Regions from separate parts of the Parageobacillus caldoxylosilyticus genome, predicted to be linked through region 2. Evidence: a T-box and tRNA genes for the amino acid it is inferred to sense, from the RefSeq annotation. Region 2 holds a T-box; the other holds one or more tRNA genes.

The links. The T-box of region 2 lies ahead of ileS (isoleucine--tRNA ligase). A T-box ahead of a tRNA ligase gene usually reads a tRNA of that ligase, here a tRNA-Ile.
Region 1: it has a tRNA-Ile gene. The T-box ahead of ileS (isoleucine--tRNA ligase) is inferred to sense a tRNA for this amino acid. The anticodon was not compared.

What each region holds. Positions count from the first base shown of each region.
Region 1 covers NZ_CP040553.1:1,678,759-1,685,918, reverse strand. The annotation lists gene BV455_RS08660 (pro-sigmaK processing inhibitor BofA family protein) at 1-259, shown strand, start outside; rRNA gene BV455_RS08655 (16S ribosomal RNA) at 694-2,249, shown strand; tRNA gene BV455_RS08650 (tRNA-Ile) at 2,499-2,572, shown strand; tRNA gene BV455_RS08645 (tRNA-Ala) at 2,582-2,657, shown strand; rRNA gene BV455_RS08640 (23S ribosomal RNA) at 2,944-5,874, shown strand; rRNA gene rrf (5S ribosomal RNA) at 6,039-6,155, shown strand; gene BV455_RS08630 (sigma factor G inhibitor Gin) at 6,348-6,554, shown strand; gene BV455_RS08625 (aminotransferase class I/II-fold pyridoxal phosphate-dependent enzyme) at 6,734-7,160, shown strand, end outside.
Region 2 covers NZ_CP040553.1:703,265-710,424, reverse strand. The annotation lists gene sigG (RNA polymerase sporulation sigma factor SigG) at 1-499, shown strand, start outside; gene BV455_RS03560 (YlmC/YmxH family sporulation protein) at 591-833, shown strand; gene pgeF (peptidoglycan editing factor PgeF) at 938-1,762, shown strand; gene BV455_RS03550 (YggS family pyridoxal phosphate-dependent enzyme) at 1,762-2,439, shown strand; gene BV455_RS03545 (cell division protein SepF) at 2,452-2,889, shown strand; gene BV455_RS03540 (YggT family protein) at 2,896-3,165, shown strand; gene BV455_RS03535 (YlmH family RNA-binding protein) at 3,216-3,989, shown strand; gene BV455_RS03530 (DivIVA domain-containing protein) at 4,064-4,576, shown strand; T-box leader at 4,623-4,843, shown strand; gene ileS (isoleucine--tRNA ligase) at 5,022-7,160, shown strand, end outside.

The sequences.
Region 1 (7,160 bases), 980 kb from region 2:
AAAGGTAGTCATTCTTTTAATATTGTCGATGATTGTGGTTTTGTTATTAGTAGGCGCGCGATTAAAAGCGCTTCGGTTTATAGGATATGGGGCGATCAGGCTGGTCATTGGCGCGTTGGCGTTATTTGTGATTAATGCAATCGGGGGAAATTTTAGTGTTCATATACCGATCAATCTCGTAACGTCGTTCATATGCGGGTTTCTAGGAGTACCAGGAGCTGCGGCGTTAATCATTATCGATAAGTATATTGTCATGTAAAAGATAAAGAAATAATGCTAGTAGCGGAATTTTTCGATGATGGAAAGGCGTTATATATCTTAGAAACGCCTTTTTATATTTTTTAGAAAAACCTATTGACTTTCATTTTTATATGTATTATATTAATAAACGTCGCTGTTAAATAAATATAAAAATTATATTGACAGCATATAAATTGATATGTATAATATATAAAGTGTGTTAAAGTTCCTTGAAAACTAAACAAAACGCAAGCGTCAATCAAGAAAAGCGGAGGCTCGTAGCTTAACCGCGACGGGCAAATGTTCTTCGCCTGCAGGGGTGCTTGTCACCCCGAAGGCGAAGGTTATTTGACCCCCGAGCGGTTGCGAGCCGAAGCTAGACGATAAGAAAGGTGGAGGCACCGCGACGCCTTACGGTGTCGGTGCTGAAGCTAAAAATCAGCCAATCAACTTTCTATGGAGAGTTTGATCCTGGCTCAGGACGAACGCTGGCGGCGTGCCTAATACATGCAAGTCGAGCGGACCGAGCAGGAGCTTGCTCTTGTTCGGTTAGCGGCGGACGGGTGAGTAACACGTGGGTAACCTACCCGTAAGACCGGGATAACTCCGGGAAACCGGAGCTAATACCGGATAACACCAAAGACCGCATGGTCTTTGGTTGAAAGGCGGCTTCGGCTGTCACTTACGGATGGGCCCGCGGCGCATTAGCTAGTTGGTGAGGTAACGGCTCACCAAGGCGACGATGCGTAGCCGGCCTGAGAGGGTGACCGGCCACACTGGGACTGAGACACGGCCCAGACTCCTACGGGAGGCAGCAGTAGGGAATCTTCCGCAATGGACGAAAGTCTGACGGAGCGACGCCGCGTGAGCGAAGAAGGTCTTCGGATCGTAAAGCTCTGTTGTTAGGGAAGAAGAAGTACCGTTCGAATAGGGCGGTACGGTGACGGTACCTAACGAGAAAGCCCCGGCTAACTACGTGCCAGCAGCCGCGGTAATACGTAGGGGGCGAGCGTTGTCCGGAATTATTGGGCGTAAAGCGCGCGCAGGCGGTCCCTTAAGTCTGATGTGAAAGCCCACGGCTCAACCGTGGAGGGTCATTGGAAACTGGGGGACTTGAGTGCAGAAGAGGAGAGCGGAATTCCACGTGTAGCGGTGAAATGCGTAGAGATGTGGAGGAACACCAGTGGCGAAGGCGGCTCTCTGGTCTGTAACTGACGCTGAGGCGCGAAAGCGTGGGGAGCAAACAGGATTAGATACCCTGGTAGTCCACGCCGTAAACGATGAGTGCTAAGTGTTAGAGGGGTCAAACCCTTTAGTGCTGTAGCTAACGCGTTAAGCACTCCGCCTGGGGAGTACGGCCGCAAGGCTGAAACTCAAAGGAATTGACGGGGGCCCGCACAAGCGGTGGAGCATGTGGTTTAATTCGAAGCAACGCGAAGAACCTTACCAGGTCTTGACATCCCCTGACAACCCTGGAGACAGGGCGTTCCCCCTTCGGGGGACAGGGTGACAGGTGGTGCATGGTTGTCGTCAGCTCGTGTCGTGAGATGTTGGGTTAAGTCCCGCAACGAGCGCAACCCTCGCCCCTAGTTGCCAGCATTCAGTTGGGCACTCTAGGGGGACTGCCGGTGACAAACCGGAGGAAGGTGGGGATGACGTCAAATCATCATGCCCCTTATGACCTGGGCTACACACGTGCTACAATGGGCGGTACAAAGGGCTGCGAACCCGCGAGGGGGAGCCAATCCCAAAAAGCCGCTCTCAGTTCGGATTGCAGGCTGCAACTCGCCTGCATGAAGCCGGAATCGCTAGTAATCGCGGATCAGCATGCCGCGGTGAATACGTTCCCGGGCCTTGTACACACCGCCCGTCACACCACGAGAGCTTGCAACACCCGAAGTCGGTGAGGTAACCCGCAAGGGAGCCAGCCGCCGAAGGTGGGGCAAGTGATTGGGGTGAAGTCGTAACAAGGTAGCCGTACCGGAAGGTGCGGCTGGATCACCTCCTTTCTAAGGATGACACGAAAAGCGGAAGCGCCGCGATTAGCTCTCGAAGCCAAATGTTCTTCACCCGCAGAAGTGCTTGTACTTCGAGGGGGGAGGTTATTTGGCAGAAGAGAGCTAGGCGCTGGAGCTAGACATACAAAAAGCGGAAGCGCGTAGGCGACTTCCTATTGACAATGACACTAAAATAAGTTATAATGACGCTTGTCGTTTTGTTTAGTTTTGAGGGAACTTCTCCTTAACCATTTCCATAATGGGCCTATAGCTCAGCTGGTTAGAGCGCACGCCTGATAAGCGTGAGGTCGGTGGTTCAAGTCCACTTAGGCCCATCAATGTGTGGGGCCTTAGCTCAGCTGGGAGAGCGCCTGCTTTGCACGCAGGAGGTCATCGGTTCGATCCCGATAGGCTCCACCATTTTAGCGAAAAAATACTTTAATTTATTTTGCGCCTGCGTCTTCTAGTGAATTCAAAGAAGCTGGATTCCTCGGCGCAAGGCAGCAAAGAAGCTGATTCAAGGTAGTAGCCTTGTTCCTTGAAAACTAGATAACCGGAAAGAAAAGCGGAGGCGCCGCGGTGAGCTCTCGAAGCCAACTGTTCTTCACCCGCAGAAGTGCTTGCACTTCGAGGGGGAAGGTTATTTGGCAGAAGAGAGCTAGGCGCCGAAGCTAGACAGAGGAAGAAGCCGAGAAGCGCTGATGTTGGTTAAGTTAGAAAGGGCGCACGGTGGATGCCTTGGCACTAGGAGCCGATGAAGGACGGGGCAAACGCCGAAACGCTTCGGGGAGCTGTAAGCAAGCGTTGATCCGGAGATGTCCGAATGGGGGAACCCACTGCCCGTAATGGGGCAGTATCCATACCTGAATCCATAGGGTATGGAGGGCACACCCGGGGAACTGAAACATCTTAGTACCCGGAGGAGAAGAAAGCAAACGCGATTCCCTGAGTAGCGGCGAGCGAAACGGGAACAGCCCAAACCAAGAGGCTTGCCTCTTGGGGTTGTAGGACCACTCACATGGGAGTGACAAAGGAACGGGGTAGACGAAGCGGTCTGGAAAGGCCCGCCAGAGAAGGTGACAGCCCTGTAGTCGAAACTTCGTTCCCTCCCGAGTGGCTCCTGAGTACGGCGGGACACGGGGAATCCCGTCGGAAGCAGGGAGGACCATCTCCCAAGGCTAAATACTCCCTAGTGACCGATAGTGAACCAGTACCGTGAGGGAAAGGTGAAAAGCACCCCGGAAGGGGAGTGAAAGAGAACCTGAAACCGTGTGCCTACAAGTAGTCAGAGCCCGTTAATGGGTGATGGCGTGCCTTTTGTAGAATGAACCGGCGAGTTACGATGGCGTGCGAGGTTAAGTCGAAAAGACGGAGCCGCAGCGAAAGCGAGTCTGAATAGGGCGTATAGTACGTCGTCGTAGACCCGAAACCAGGTGATCTACCCATGTCCAGGGTGAAGGTAGGGTAACACCTACTGGAGGCCCGAACCCACGCACGTTGAAAAGTGCGGGGATGAGGTGTGGGTAGGGGTGAAATGCCAATCGAACCTGGAGATAGCTGGTTCTCCCCGAAATAGCTTTAGGGCTAGCCTCAAGGGAAGAGTCTTGGAGGTAGAGCACTGATTGAGCTAGGGGCCCTCATCGGGTTACCGAACTCAGTCAAACTCCGAATGCCAACGACTTATCCTTGGGAGTCAGACTACGAGTGATAAGATCCGTGGTCGAGAGGGAAACAGCCCAGATCACCAGCTAAGGTCCCAAAGTGCACGTTAAGTGGAAAAGGATGTGGAGTTGCCCAGACAACCAGGATGTTGGCTTAGAAGCAGCCATCATTTAAAGAGTGCGTAATAGCTCACTGGTCGAGTGACTCTGCGCCGAAAATGTACCGGGGCTAAACGTGCCACCGAAGCTGTGGGATGACCGCTGGTCATCGGTAGGGGAGCGTTCTAAGTGCGTCGAAGCGAGACCGGAAGGACTCGTGGAGCGCTTAGAAGTGAGAATGCCGGTGTGAGTAGCGAAAACAGAGGTGAGAATCCTCTGCACCGAAAGCCTAAGGGTTCCTGAGGAAGGTTCGTCCGCTCAGGGTTAGTCGGGACCTAAGCCGAGGCCGAAAGGCGTAGGTGATGGGCAACAGGTAGAGATTCCTGTACCACCTCCTCACCGTTCGAGCGATGGGGGGACGCAGGAAGGTAGGGCGAGCAGGCTGCTGGAATAGCCTGTCCAAGCGGTTAGGCTGCCAGATAGGCAAATCCGTCTGGCATAAAGGCTGAGCCGTGATGGCGAAGGGACCATCGGTCCCGAAGTCCCCGATCCTACACTGCCAAGAAAAGCCTCTAGCGAGGTGAGAGGTGCCCGTACCGCAAACCGACACAGGTAGGCGAGGAGAGAATCCTAAGGTGCGCGGGAGAACTCTCGTTAAGGAACTCGGCAAAATGACCCCGTAACTTCGGGAGAAGGGGTGCTCTCTTGGGTGATGAGCCCGAGGGAGCCGCAGTGAAAAGGCCCAAGCGACTGTTTATCAAAAACACAGGTCTCTGCGAAGCCGAAAGGCGAAGTATAGGGGCTGACACCTGCCCGGTGCTGGAAGGTTAAGGGGAGCGCTTAGCGAAAGCGAAGGTGCGAACCGAAGCCCCAGTAAACGGCGGCCGTAACTATAACGGTCCTAAGGTAGCGAAATTCCTTGTCGGGTAAGTTCCGACCCGCACGAAAGGTGTAACGACTTGGGCACTGTCTCAACGAGAGACCCGGTGAAATCATACTACCTGTGAAGATGCAGGTTACCCGCGACAGGACGGAAAGACCCCGTGGAGCTTTACTGCAGCCTGATATGGAATTTTGGTATCGCTTGTACAGGATAGGTGGGAGCCTGGGAAGCCGGAGCGCCAGCTTCGGTGGAGGCGCCGGTGGGATACCACCCTGGCGGTATTGAAATTCTAACCCGCACCCCTTATCGGGGTGGGAGACAGTGTCAGGTGGGCAGTTTGACTGGGGCGGTCGCCTCCCAAAAGGTAACGGAGGCGCCCAAAGGTTCCCTCAGAATGGTTGGAAATCATTCGGAGAGTGCAAAGGCACAAGGGAGCTTGACTGCGAGACGGACAGGTCGAGCAGGGACGAAAGTCGGGCTTAGTGATCCGGTGGTTCCGTATGGAAGGGCCATCGCTCAACGGATAAAAGCTACCCCGGGGATAACAGGCTGATCTCCCCCAAGAGTCCACATCGACGGGGAGGTTTGGCACCTCGATGTCGGCTCATCGCATCCTGGGGCTGTAGTCGGTCCCAAGGGTTGGGCTGTTCGCCCATTAAAGCGGTACGCGAGCTGGGTTCAGAACGTCGTGAGACAGTTCGGTCCCTATCCGTCGCGGGCGCAGGAAATTTGAGAGGAGCTGTCCTTAGTACGAGAGGACCGGGATGGACGCACCGCTGGTGTACCAGTTGTCCCGCCAGGGGCACCGCTGGGTAGCTATGTGCGGAAGGGATAAGCGCTGAAAGCATCTAAGCGTGAAGCCCCCCTCAAGATGAGATTTCCCATCGCGTCAAGCGAGTAAGATCCCTCGAAGATGACGAGGTCGATAGGTCCGAGGTGGAAGCGTGGCGACACGTGGAGCTGACGGATACTAATCGATCGAGGACTTAACCAAGAAAAGCGTAGGCGAGCGGCGGCGAGCCGGAGCTAGACAGTACGAAAAGCGCAGGACGCCCGGCTTCTTCCAAGCAGACGGTTATCTAGTTTTGAAGGAATGAACTCCTTCTTGACAAAATCCATCAGATGAATATAATGATATATGTTCAATAGAACAGCTTGCCTAGTGACTATAGCGGAGAGGAAACACCCGTTCCCATCCCGAACACGGAAGTTAAGCTCTCCAGCGCCGATGGTAGTTGGGGCCAGCGCCCCTGCAAGAGTAGGTCGTTGCTAGGCAATTGTTGCTGGAACAGCTGATTAGGCGTAACGCTTAATCAGCTGTTTTTATTTTTCATCCCTATTAAACTCAAACGGCCGGAAAGACATATGGGGTTTCCCATCATGTTATAACTTTCCAAATGCATATAATGATCTATTAGTATAGAAACTTATTAATGTGGGGAAAATAATGGGTGGGAGGTGGAGAAGGTGGGGACATCCATTACTAGCAAAGATGATATGGAAAAGGTATGTATCGTTTGTGAGCAGTCAAAACAAGAAGGTATTCACATTCTTGGCCGATTTCTTTGTCTAGACTGTGAAAAAGCAATGGTTCAAACTGATACAGCCGATCCGAAATATAGATTTTACGTAAAACAATTAAAGAAAATTATATCTTCTGAAATATATTCATGAGGTCCTATTGATATGGGGCCTGTTTTTATTATGCCGTCGTGTCCGTTTGCTATGAATCAATCGGAAAATCATTTCGTTTTGCCTGCTTCTATTCAAGGCGGTTCGTTAATGTTAATATATATTTTGTTATTGATGCACAGCAATTAAAAAATGACCTTGGAAAGAAAAGAGGGTTGTTCATGGATCAAGGGAAAACCCCTTTATATACCGCTCTAAAACGTCATGATGCCATCCATCCGTTTTCCTTTCATGTGCCAGGTCATAAATACGGTTTTGTATTTCCGGCAAACGCAAGAAATGATTACGAACCATTATTAAAACTGGATGCTACGGAGTTAACCGGATTAGATGATTTACACCATCCGGAATCGGTTATTGCCGAGGCACAGTTGCTAGCGGCAAAACTGTATAATGTAGAAGAGACATTTTTTCTTGTGAACGGTTCTACAACTGGAAACTTGGCGATGATTTTTGCTGTTTGTGGGGAAAAAAAGAAAGTCATTGTACAGCGCAATTGCCATAAGTCGGTGATGCATGCGCTTCAGTTAGCAGGGGCCACTCCTATTTTTCTTTCTCCTGAATTTGATGAAGACGTTCGTGTTGCTT
Region 2 (7,160 bases):
AGTGCCGATGATCATCGGCGAGATTCGCCGATATTTGCGCGATAACAATCCGATCCGCGTCTCCCGCTCGCTTCGTGATATCGCCTATAAAGCGCTGCAAGTGCGCGAAAGGCTGATGAGTGAGACGGCGAAAGAACCGACGACAGAAGAAATTGCCAAAGAACTTGGTGTTCCACATGAAGAAGTGGTGTTTGCGCTCGATGCGATTCAAGACCCTGTTTCCTTATTTGAACCGATTTATAATGATGGCGGCGACCCGATTTACGTAATGGACCAATTAAGCGACGAACGTAACCGCGACAGCCAATGGATCGAAGAAATTGCGCTAAAAGAAGGGCTGCGGCGCCTTAACGAAAGAGAAAAAATGATTATTCGCAAACGCTTTTTTCAAGGAAAAACGCAAATGGAAGTTGCTGAAGAAATCGGAATTTCCCAGGCACAAGTTTCGCGGTTAGAAAAAGCGGCGATTCGACAAATGAATAAAAACATTCAAGTATAAGAGCTGTTCGTTCAGCTCTTTTCTTTTTTACATAAGCCGCTATATACATTCATATAGTTATGAATAAGAGGAGAAAGCGGGGGATTTTACAATGATGAGAATTTCCGAATTTCAATCGAAAGACATTGTCAATGTGGCAAACGGCAAAAAGTTGGGAAATATTGGCGATATCGATATCGATTTAGAGACAGGAAAAATACGCTCATTAATCATTTTAGGGGCAGGAAAAGTGCTCGGGTTATTCGGACGCGAAGAAGCAGTTGTCATCCCGTGGCAAAATATCGTCAAAATTGGTGCGGACGTTATTTTAGTCCGTTTGAACGACAGCGAGTAGAAACGGATTAAATGATAAATAATGGTTATCACGTTTAAGCAAACTATGATAAAATAGGAAAAAAAGTGATAAAAATCAACAAAAAAAGCATGAGGTTGGCGAACATGTCTGACATTTTTCAACAAGTAGACAAGGAGTTGCTGTTACTGCAGCCGTCGTATCCGTTCACCGAAGTAACGGCTGGCTTTACGACAAAACACGGTGGGATGAGCAGCGGTGCGTTTGCGACATTCAATTTAGGGCTGCATGTCGGCGACGACCGTGCTGTCGTTGTCCGCAACCGCCAGCGTTTGGCGGATTTGTTGCAATTTCCGCTTGAGAGATGGATCTGTTGCGAGCAAATACATGGCGCCCGCATTGAAAAGGTCAAAGCTAGCCAAAACGGAAGAGGAGCGGCAGATTATTCATCCGCCATAGCGGGTACGGATGGTTTATATACAGACGAAGCAGGAGTGCTGATTGCTTTATGCTTTGCCGACTGCGTACCGCTTTATTTTATTGCGCCAAAACATGGCATGATCGGGCTTGCCCATGCCGGATGGAAAGGAACGGTAAAAAATATTGCTGGAGAAATGGTCCGGCTTTGGCAGGAGCGAGAGCATATTCCGCTTGCTGACATCTATGTGGCGATCGGTCCTTCGATTGGCGCTTGCTGCTATGTAGTCGATGACCGCGTAATTGTGCATGTGGATCGCGTTTTACAGGGAGAACAGCCGCTTCCGTATCGGCAAGTAAGCCCTGGTCAATATGCGCTTGATTTAAAAGCATTGAATCAAATGCTGCTAATGAAGGCAGGCATCCGTAAAGACCATATTTACGTTTCTTCATACTGCACAAGCTGTGCCGATCATTTGTTTTTCTCCCATCGCCGCGATCAAGGCAAAACGGGGAGAATGATGGCGTTTATCGGCAGGAAGGAGGAAAAATGATGACGGTTCGCGACAATTTAGCCATAATTCGCGAAAATATTGAAGCAGCATGCCAGCGCGCCGGACGCGACCCTGCCGACATTCGCATCGTCGCCGTGACGAAATATGTAAGTGTAGAGCGGGCGCGCGAGGCGCTAGAAGCCGGCATTACCGATTTAGGCGAAAACCGCGACGATGGACTGCTGCAAAAATATAGCGTGTTGGGAGACAAAGCGACATGGCATTTTATCGGCACCCTGCAGTCGCGAAAAGTAAAAAATATCATTGATAAAGTCGACTATATTCATTCGCTGGATCGCATGTCGCTGGCGAAAGAAATTGAAAAGCGGGCGACAAAGCCGGTAAAATGCTTTGTGCAAGTAAATGTTTCCGGCGAAGCAACGAAACATGGACTAGCCGTGGACGAAGTCATTCCTTTTATTGAGCAGCTGCACGATTTTTCCCATATTCAAGTGGTTGGCTTAATGACGATGGCGCCTTATACCGATGACGAAGCGGTATTGCGGGCGTGTTTCCGTCAATTAAAATTATTGCAAGAAAATGTACAAGCATTACAGATTGCCAATGCACCATGCACGGAATTGTCGATGGGAATGTCCAATGATTATGTGATTGCCATCGAGGAAGGGGCAACATTCATTCGGCTTGGCACAGCGCTAGTCGGCAAACAATTTTAGGAGGTGGAACCGATGGGTTTAATAAAAAAATTCAAAGATTATTTTTTAGAGGAAGACTATGAGGAGTATGAAGAAGAATATGAAGAGGAATATGGGGAAGTGGAAGAAGCGCATCCGCCTGCAAAGGGAAACGCAAAAGCGAATGTCGTAAGCTTGCAAAGCGTGCAAAAGTCATCGAAAGTCATATTAATTGAGCCGCGGGCATACGCGGAGGCGCAGGAAATCGCCGATCATTTAAAAAACCGGCGCGCGGTGATTGTCAATTTACAGCGGATTCAGCACGAGCAGGCGAAACGAATCGTCGACTTTTTAAGCGGCACGGTATACGCGATTGGCGGCGATATTCAGCAAGTCGGCACGAAAATTTTTTTATGCACGCCAGACAACGTCGATGTCAGTGGCTCGATTTCGATTGATAGCGAGGACGATAGAACAATAAAGAGGTGGTAGCCGTTTATGGACAGCTTGCTTTGGTTTTTGACAACATTGATTCAAATTTATTCGTATGCGCTTATTATTTATATTTTGATGTCGTGGTTTCCAAACGCCCGCGACACGAAAATCGGGCAGATGCTAGCGTTGATTTGCGAGCCGTATTTAGAGCCGTTTCGCCGTATTATCCCGCCGATTGGGATGATTGATGTGTCGCCGATCGTCGCTTTTTTGGTGCTGGAATTTGCGACAAGGGGGCTGCATGCCTTGTTTTATATGTTAAATTTAGTGTAGGGGAATCCATAAGCGGGTTCCTTTCTTCATGAAAATTAAGGAGTGAACCAATGGAAATATATCAGCATTTTCGCAAGGAGGAGCATCATTTTATTGACCAGGTGCTTGAGTGGCAAGAAGCGGTCAAACGGCAGTACGCTCCTAAGCTCACCGATTTTTTAGATCCGCGCGAGCAGCAGATTGTCGAAAGCGTCATCGGCCGCGATGACGAAGTCCGCGTTTCCTTTTTCGGCGGCGCCCCGTTGGTGGAACGGAAGCGGGCGCTTCTGTACCCGCCGTATTTTCAGCCGAGAGAAGAAGATTATGAAATTGCCTTATTTGAAGTCCATTATCCGAGCAAATTTGTCAGCTTGGAGCATCGGCAAGTGTTAGGGGCGCTGATGTCGCTTGGTTTAAGGCGCGGAAAATTTGGCGATATTTTGTGCAAAGAAGAACAAATACAATTTCTTGCGGCAAACGAGGTAGCGGAGTATGTCCGCCTTCATTTGCATGCAATCGGCAATGCGACAGTTTCGTTAGAACAAAAACCTCTTTCAGACATCCTGATGCTGGAAGAAACGTGGCAAGAGGCGCTGATTACCGTTTCGTCATTGCGGTTAGACGCGATCTTGTCCCAAGCTTTTCACGTCTCGCGGCAGAAAATGCAATCCGCTATTGAAAACGGGCTTGTCAAAGTCAATTGGAAAGTAATCGAGCAGGCGCATTTTGAATGCAGGCAAGGAGATGTTCTTTCGGCGCGCGGATTTGGCCGCTGTAAAATCATGGACATTGAGGGAAAGACAAAAAAAGAAAAGTGGCTTATCCGCATCGGCCTGCAAAAATAATCGAATAATGGCAGGAATTTATAGAGCAATGTCGAATGATAAGAAAAGGAACTATGCAAACGGAGGTGGCCATTGTGCCTTTAACGCCATTAGATATTCATAATAAAGAATTTAGCCGTGGGTTTCGCGGCTATAATGAAGATGAAGTCAATGAGTTTCTTGATCAAGTGATTAAAGACTACGAAATGGTGATTCGCGAAAAAAAGCAACTGGAAGAAAAGGTAACGGAATTGACGGAAAAGCTCAATCACTTTACAAATATAGAGGAAACATTGAACAAATCGATTCTCGTCGCCCAAGAAACGGCGGAAGAAATAAAGCGCAACGCGGAAAGGGAAGCGAAGCTCATCATTAAAGAGGCGGAGAAAAACGCGGAGCGCATCATTAGCGAGGCGCTGGCGAAGTCGCGGAAAATCGTGATGGAAATTGAAGATTTAAAGCGGCAGTCGAGAGTGCTTCGCACCCGTTTCCGCATGCTGGTCGAAGCGCAGCTTGAAATGCTAAATAGCAGCGACTGGGACGATTTAATGGAATTTAAAGTACCGGAAGTGGATGCAGAAAAAAAAGAAGAGCTGTCGCAATCTTGACGGCAGCCGATTTTTTCGCATATAATATCCAATAAAACGGACATATGTACTGACGATGAAAGGGACAGTAGCTCTTTCACCGCTTATTACAGCGAGCTGGGGATGGTGGAAGCCCGGCATAAGCGAAAGAGTGAAGATCACCCTGGAGTTCCATGCCGAACGGAAAAGAAGTAGGCCATGGCGCGTCATTCACGTTACGAATGCAAAGTGGGCTATGTGATACATAGTCAATAAGGGTGGTACCGCGAGACCGTTCTCGTCCCTTTTTGGGAGAGGGCGGTTTTTTCTATTTTGCGATACGACCGCTTTTCTGATAACAAAGGCGCTCTTTTACCGCCATGGCGGGGAGCCGTGGAAAAAGCGTCATTATCTGCTTCTGTCACGAACATATGGCAATGCCTTCTCCACATGGATGATAGATCATACGATGCAAGGAGGAATGAATATGGATTATAAAGAAACACTGTTAATGCCGCAGACCGACTTTCCGATGCGCGGCAATTTGCCAAAACGAGAGCCGGAAATGCAAAAGAAATGGGAAGAAATGGACATTTACCGCAAAGTGCAGGAACGGACAAAAGGCCGACCGCTGTTTGTGCTTCATGACGGCCCGCCGTATGCCAACGGCGATATTCATATGGGGCATGCTTTAAATAAAATTTTAAAAGATATTATCGTCCGCTATAAATCAATGAGCGGCTATTGTGCACCATATGTTCCGGGCTGGGATACGCATGGTCTGCCGATTGAAACGGCGCTTGCAAAAAAAGGCGTCGACCGCAAATCGATGAGCGTTGCGGAATTCCGCAAGCTTTGCGAGCAATACGCCTACGAACAAATCGATAACCAGCGCAAGCAATTTAAGCGCCTTGGCGTGCGCGGCGACTGGGAAAACCCATATATTACGCTGAAACCGGAATATGAAGCACAGCAAATTAAAGTGTTTGGCGAAATGGCGAAAAAAGGGCTGATTTATAAGGGCTTAAAGCCGGTTTATTGGTCTCCGTCAAGCGAATCGGCATTGGCGGAAGCAGAAATTGAGTATAAAGACAAACGTTCGCCATCGATTTATGTCGCGTTTTCGGTCAAAGATGGAAAAGGCGTATTGGATGGAGACGAAAAAATTGTGATCTGGACGACGACGCCATGGACGATCCCGGCCAACTTGGCGATCGCGGTTCATCCGGATTTGGCCTATCAAGTCGTGGAAACAAACGGCCAAAAATACGTTGTTGCCGCCGCATTGCTAGAAGCAGTTGCCAAAGAAATCGGCTGGGATGAGTGGAATGTGGTAAAAACGGTCAAAGGCAAAGATTTAGAGTACGTCGTGGCCAAACATCCGTTTTATGACCGCGATTCTTTAGTCGTCTGCGGGGAACATGTAACGACAGACGCCGGTACGGGCTGCGTCCACACCGCACCTGGACATGGGGAAGACGACTTTATCGTTGGGCAAAAATACGGTCTCGGCGTGCTCTGCCCGGTTGATGAGCGCGGCTATATGACGAGCGAAGCGCCAGGCTTTGAAGGAATGTTTTACGATGAGGCAAACAAAGCGATTACACAAAAATTAGAGGAAGTCGGTGCGCTGTTAAAGCTTGGGTTTATTACGCACTCGTATCCGCACGACTGGCGTACGAAACAACCGACGATTTTCCGGGCGACAACACAGTGGTTTGCATCCATTGATAAAATCCGCGGTGAATTGCTCCAAGCCATTAAAGAAACAAAATGGATTCCGGAATGGGGTGAAATCCGCATCCATAATATGATCCGCGATCGCGGCGACTGGTGCATTTCCCGTCAGCGTGCATGGGGCGTGCCGATTCCGGTCTTTTACGGAGAAAACGGCGAGCCGATCATTACCGATGAAACGATCGAACACGTATCGAATTTATTCCGCCAATATGGTTCGAATGTTTGGTTTGAACGCGAAGCAAAAGACTTGCTGCCGGAAGGATTTACCCATCCGTCCAGCCCGAACGGCATCTTTACGAAAGAAACAGACATTATGGACGTATGGTTTGATTCCGGTTCTTCGCATCAAGCGGTTCTTGTAGAACGTGAGGATTTGCAGCGCCCGGCCGATTTATACTTAGAAGGTTCGGACCAATACCGAGGCTGGTTTAACTCGTCGCTGTCCACGGCGGTTGCTGTTACCGGAAAAGCACCGTATAAAGCGGTGTTAAGCCATGGTTTTGTTCTTGACGGCGAAGGGCGGAAAATGAGCAAGTCGCTTGGCAACGTGGTCGTGCCGGCGAAAGTAATGGAACAGCTTGGCGCCGACATTTTGCGGCTTTGGGTCGCTTCCGTCGATTATCAAGCTGACGTTCGCATTTCCGACAGCATTTTAAAACAAGTTTCCGAAGTGTATCGCAAAATTCGCAACACATTCCGCTTTATGCTCGGCAACTTGTTTGACTTTAACCCGGAAACCGATGCCGTTTCGGTGAACGAATTGCGCGAAGTCGACCGCTATATGCTCGCTAAATTAAACCGGTTGATTGAAAAAGTAAAACATTCATACGAAACGTATGATTTTGCGGCGATTTACCATGATGTGAACCATTTCTGCACCGTCGAT